Regions from separate parts of the Paenibacillus sp. FSL R5-0923 genome, predicted to be linked through region 1. Evidence: riboswitches for the same ligand, from Rfam matches in the RefSeq annotation. Region 1 holds a riboswitch; the other holds the start of a gene.
What was found. Region 1 has a riboswitch for cyclic di-AMP ahead of MKX35_RS08380 (TrkH family potassium uptake protein). Riboswitches for the same ligand answer to the same signal wherever they lie in the genome.

Region 1 (3,192 bases):
TTTCGGATTAACTCCTATCCAATAATTATTTTACCTTCTGGGTGCTTATACAATGGTTTACCCTGTTTAGGTCCAAGCGCATACACTAATGTTAATGGACCTAGCCGACCTGCAAACATGGTCAGACAGATCAGAATCTTGCCGAAGATAGACAGTTCAGGTGTCAGCCCCATGGTTAGTCCCACCGTGGCAAAAGCTGAGGTCGTCTCAAATAATATCGCTAAGAAATTACTATCCTCTGTTGTGGACAGTAACATCGACACCGTGAGGACCAATAGCAAAGCGAGTAATGTTAGCGTCAACGCTTTATAGATACGCTCCTGCGCCAATCGGTAGCGGAACAGTACAACATCTTCACGTCCGCGCAGCATCGCGATTACTGCACCAATCATAATCGTAAAGGTTGTAGTCTTGACCCCGCCACCTGTTGATCCTGGAGATGCACCAATAAACATAAGAATAACCATAAAGAACTGTGAGGCTTGCCGCAGTCCGGCAATATCCACCGTATTGGCGCCAGCGGTTCGGGGCGATACCGACTGAAAGAATGCCGATAATATTTTGCCGCCGAAATTTAAATTCCCCAGTGTGCGCTGATTCGTAAATTCAAATATAAAAATAACCAAAGCGCCGATAAGAATAAGCCCTGCAGTGGTGGAGAGTACAACTTTGCTATGCAAAGATAATTTACGTTTGACACGAAACTCCACCAGATCCGACATGACAATAAAACCAATACCGCCAGAGACAATCAGAAACATCACCACGATGTTCACTAGCGGGTCATATACATAATCGGTTAAACTCCGGAAATCCCCGAAAATATCAAATCCAGCATTATTAAACATAGACACCGCATGAAATATTCCAAAATAAATGGCCTTTCCCAGTGGCATATCAAACGCCCAGCGTATGGACAGAAGCACCGCTGCACAGCCTTCGATGACCAAGGAATAAATAAGTACTCTCCGGATCAGTCGAACAATCCCCTCCATAGAGCCTTGGTTCATTGCTTCCTGAAGGATCAGTCTGTCCCGCAAGGAAATTTTGCGTTTCATCATCATGGCAAATAAGGTCGCCATTGTCATAAACCCTAAGCCACCAACCTGGATAAGCACCATAATTACGGTTTTCCCAAAAATGGTGAATGTCGTACCGGTGTCCAGCACCACAAGTCCTGTCACACAGGTGGCCGATGTTGCAGTAAACAACGCATCAATAAAACTCACAACATTCCCACTGGTACTCGAAATGGGAAGCATTAGCAGCAAGGCTCCAATCAGAATGATCGATGCAAAACCAAGCACCATAATCTGAGGCGGAGAGAGCTTCAGGAACTTTGATTCAGAAACCCTGCGAAACTGTGAAGCCACTACGCTCACCCTCTTATCAAAATTTAAAGAATTCCAACAAAAAAAGCACTGGAAAACCAATGCTACCCTTGGTTCCTGCAGTAAATTAGCCTACGAGGTTAGCTGACGGATTCGGACTGTGCAGGCTGCCCTATTCGTTCCTAGAACGAAATTCACCCCTGATGAATAAAGACAACGCCTATGGCGTATACTCATCTTTTCATTACTTCTTATGGTTCCCCCGTTTTCACCTGAAATTCGGCTATATACAATTGCATACAAATTATATATGTTATTTCGATAAATCACAAAGACACTATTAATGGTGATTCATATGAAAAATGCGGTTTGGAGAGGATGTACCACTAAGAGTGCCTTTTCTCATCACTTTTCCGTGTTTTCCCTGCAATTGCATCGATTTTCATGAAAAATGAAGAAATAATCACCTTAAATTCATGGTATATATTCAGCTACCTATTCTATAATATCTCTATTACCCATAAAAAGAATATACGATGATTTTTGTAACTATCATGGCACTAATACTATAATGGAACATAACATTGTCAGTTTACAAGGAGGCGTTACATGAATCCCGTTGGCCAGCCATTACAGCAACGTGCCCTCTCCATGAGGCTCATCATCTCGGGCATTATCGGTCTTATTCTATTTATTATGTTTCAGATTGCTCCCTCGGTGCTAAATAGCCCTGCTGGGGAAGATACTACTGTCATCAGTAAGGCGGAAGCCCGCGACAAAGCCATATCATTCGCAGAACAAAAGCTGAACTACACCAAAGCACCAACCGATCAGTGGAATGTACTGTACGATACGGACTCTTCCTTTTATGGTTATATGTCCCGCGAGAAGCTTTTGGAGGACTATACAAAAAAGAAATTGGATCAACGATATCCTTTTGACATCTTTCGTGTAACACTTAGTCCTTCAGCGGAACAAGAGCCACTGATCTCTGTTGACCTCAATATGTATACTGGTGCAGTTGTCGCTTTCACACAAGGTGCAGAAGGATCAGGTACCGGATTACCAAACAATGTATCCACCAGTGCAAAAGAAGAGGACAAGGGTACTACCTTATCACTTGCACAAAAAGAAAATCTTGCCCGTCCCTGGCTTCAGGAATGGGATGTAAATCCCGCCAAGCTACAAATTGAATCGAATACGGGAAACTACGGGCTCGTGTATACAGATCGTTCCGTTCAGATCGGCGAATCCTTACTACACTATTATTTCGATTTCACTGGCGAACAGGTATCCAGCTTTAAAGCAGGATTCACCGCTCCAGCCTGGCATACCTCCTATGTAAAGGACCAGACCTCTCTCGCGGAAAAGTTTACTTTATTCGGCTACGGTTTGCCTACTTTAGCTTTAGGAATTCTGGCACTCATCTACAGCATACTTAGAAGAGAACATACCTCCTTTAAGCGTGGAATATTCCTAAGCTCAGCTTATTTTGTAATCATGATGATCAGCACCTATAATATGCTCCCTGAATCCTCAGGCGAAGGACTCGAGGCTCAGATAACTTCCGTCATAATGTTCATCATTTATGCCTTATATAGCCTCCTAATGTCCTCCCTGCTCTATTTTTCTTTAGTTGGAGGGGACGGCCTATGGAAAAAAGAAGAGGGAATGAACCCATGGCCTCGTGCTAAAGAGCCTGGCTATGGAAAATATGTTCTGGATAGTATCCGGGCTGGATACGTCTGGGCATTCGTGCTGCTAGGGGTGCAGACCCTTATGTTCATCGTATTATCACTTACCTTGCAGAACTGGTCCACTACTGACGCTACTCAATCTCCTTACAACATGAGATATGCTT
Region 2 (3,192 bases), 110 kb from region 1:
CTTGACGAATAATCAGTCCGTGATTGCTCCCTTTTGCCATTTCCGAGGCATGTCCAAGCAACCCGAATCCGGTAACATCTGTACAAGCATGTACATCATAGGGCTCCATGATTTCTGCCGCTTTTTTATTCAGTGTAGACATGACTGTCGTAAGGCGTGTAGTTTCTTCTGGGGATAGCTGATCCTTTTTAATAGAAGTCGTTAAGATGCCCACACCGATAGGTTTAGTCAAAATCAGCTTGTCTCCTACCTGCGCACCTGCATTCGTTCTTACTTTGTCCGGGTGCACAAGGCCCGTAACGGCCAATCCAAATTTAGGCTCTTTATCGTCGATGGAATGTCCGCCCACAAGCGTTGCTCCTGCTTCCTGCACTTTATCTGCTGCACCGCGCAAAATGTCACCGAGAATGCTTTTGTCCAAAACAGAAATAGGGAAGGCCACAATATTAAGCACTGTAAGCGGCTTGCCGCCCATAGCATAAATATCACTTAACGCATTAGCTGCTGCAATTTGCCCAAAGGAATAAGGGTCATCCACGATCGGCGTGAAAAAATCAACAGTTTGCACTAACGCCAGATCATCACTTAATCGATATACCCCAGCGTCATCACTGGTATCCAGACCTACAAGTAGATCCGGATTAGGAACGGTTGGTGGTAGACTGCGAATAACCTGCATGAGATCGGCGGGACCGATTTTGCAGCCGCAGCCCCCTTTTGAAGATAATGAGGTCAATTTTATGGTTTCGGCTTGAGACATCATGACTCAGCTCCTTTAGATAGTTAATCTCGAATATCTTTAATCTTACATCAGTAGACAGCATTGTACAAAATACAGACATACAGAAGAACGCCCCGTAGCCAGTACATACTCCCCGGCTATGGGACGCCCCTCATTTCTCACTTACCACTAAGATCAACTAATCTGCTGAGTTTCCTGCTGTTTCTCCAAAAACCGCTGAAGTATAGCATTAAATTTCTCCGGCTGACACAGATTACTAGGATCTAATGCGTTAGGGATGATCACTAACTGAGCATGTGGCAGCTGAGACACCATATCCTTCATACAATTAACTCCAAATTCACTAAAGTCACCTACAATACATAAGGCGGGACGCTTAAAAGACTTTAAGCATCTAGTGTAATCCACATGGCTCGTAGCCAGCCTTTGCCGATACAATTCCCGTGGACGTTTATCGAGAAGTCCTCTTCTAATCTCGTTATAAGCCAGATTCCAGCGTTCCCGGTACATCATACGAATCGAAGGCAGTACAAGCTCACTTGGAGCGTAATACATTAACCAACTACAATAAGCAGCCATAAGCTGGATTTTACCAATTATCGTTGACGCCTGACTTCTACAAAAGCTATCCGCGACAACAATCGCTTTTACTCGCTCTGGATATTGTTTCGCAATATGTTGAACGACAAGCCCCCCATAGGCACTCCCAACAAAAACAGCCTCACGAATACCCAAATCATTTAATAGCATTATTATATCTAGACATTGGGTTTCAATAATCTCGTTTGGGGCCTGCAGTAATTCACCTGATTTGCCATTCCCCCGTAAATCACACAGAATCACTTTATATTTATCAGAAAAATACTCTAATTGTGGCTTGAACATACTATGTGTTAATCCATGTCCATGGATAAACACAACCGGAGTCCCTGTTCCATTGATTTCGTAATAGAGCGAAGTTCCATTCAGTTTAGCAATAGGCAAAGTTAACACCTCTTTCATAGATAGGTTCTACAACTATATCTGCTTTTTAACGCAGCAAAAAACCACAGAGGGATTCTCTGTGGCTATTCATCATCAAATACGCCATTCATCCTCTCTCCATACGCTTACGAGGTTAGCTGTCGGATTCGGGCAGTGAGAGTTGCCCTACCTGCATGGATGCATTTATGCACCTGGAACAGGATTCACCCCATAACTAGTACCGATTGTTACACTGGTTCCCAGTTGTTGGTTCCCCCGCTTTCCTTAACGGAAATTAAGCGGACTTCTTATGTAATTGTCAGTTATGTGATGAATCATACTCCGTGTAAGGTTTCTTGTAAAGTTGAGCCGTGGGCAAAATAATGTTGAAAGCCATGCTTTTCATTTCATATTGAGCATACACTTCGTTTTCTCTTTCTTTTACTCTTGTTTACTCAATATATCTAAAAAAAGCCTAGCGGCCATCAGAGATCAATCCCTGAACCACTCGGCTTCGTTATACAATCATATGGCTACAACAGATCGGCGTTTTTCAATGCATGCTCCCAGCTCGGAAAAAAGAACAGCGCACTTCTCATAAGATCAGGATCGCTTTGCTTCACTTGTTTTTTGCTGATCGAGCTTCCATCGGTTTGAAGCTTTTTGATACGACTTAACACTTCATCAGCCTCCAAAGGAATTTCCATTGAAACACTCCTTTCTCAGTGACCTGGTTTCCAATCATTTTCTCCATAATATGCAAATTTATTCTTCATTTCGGTTTATACGAATTAAACCAGCTGATAGACCGGTTGTTCAGCAATAAAATAAGTGGGAATCATTGGGTATTTCTGTGCCAGAACTTCAGCTAAATATTTCATTCCTGGAGCTTCACTTTCCGCATGTCCTAACATAATCAGTGCTTTTGATCTGCCTTGGTGGACAGCATCCCTCACATATTCTGGAGTTTCCCATTCGGGGCCCTCGCCAGCAATAATTAAATCAAGATTATGCTGATTAAAAAGAGGAATAGCCATCGTCCCACCTCCTCTGTAACCTACTAATATCCCCACTTGTCTGCATGTCTGGGATAGGTCTCCGGCAGCACGTACATAGGAGATGCCTAGCTTTCTTTTTATATACAGAGCCGCTTCACTTACCGTCATAGCTGGAATCGATAGGATTGTAGCAGTGGATTGCTGCTCAACCACATAGGCTGACCATTCAAGCTCTCGTAGCAAGCCCACCATGATCCCATCCGGTTGATGCCGATGCCAATAATCATGATAACGAAAAATAGCCAGTTCAGAACGCTCAATCAAACTCCGTTTCGCGCGAGACACAGGGTCAGCCTCTAACCACTTGCTCGTCTCATGATGACTGTAAAACACACCTTCATGTGTGATCAACAAATTGGCGTTCATAGCAACCGCTCGTTCCACAACATATTGCGTAGCGCAAAATGCCGTAACCATACCTGTAATCAC

Region 2: it holds a riboswitch for cyclic di-AMP, as region 1 does, so the genes downstream of both, MKX35_RS07930 (alpha/beta fold hydrolase) here and MKX35_RS08380 (TrkH family potassium uptake protein) in region 1, are expected to answer to the same signal.

The regions. Positions count from the first base shown of each region.
Region 1 covers NZ_JBBPAT010000001.1:1,864,348-1,867,539, reverse strand. Annotated here, with positions in the region: gene MKX35_RS08385 (potassium channel family protein) at 1-1, opposite strand, end outside; gene MKX35_RS08380 (TrkH family potassium uptake protein) at 15-1,310, opposite strand; cyclic di-AMP (ydaO/yuaA leader) riboswitch at 1,445-1,626, opposite strand; gene MKX35_RS08375 (CPBP family intramembrane glutamic endopeptidase) at 1,941-3,192, shown strand, end outside.
Region 2 covers NZ_JBBPAT010000001.1:1,753,173-1,756,364, reverse strand. Annotated here, with positions in the region: gene selD (selenide, water dikinase SelD) at 1-760, opposite strand, end outside; gene MKX35_RS07930 (alpha/beta fold hydrolase) at 917-1,744, opposite strand; cyclic di-AMP (ydaO/yuaA leader) riboswitch at 1,833-2,017, opposite strand; gene MKX35_RS07925 (hypothetical protein) at 2,239-2,412, opposite strand; gene MKX35_RS07920 (Nif3-like dinuclear metal center hexameric protein) at 2,497-3,192, opposite strand, start outside.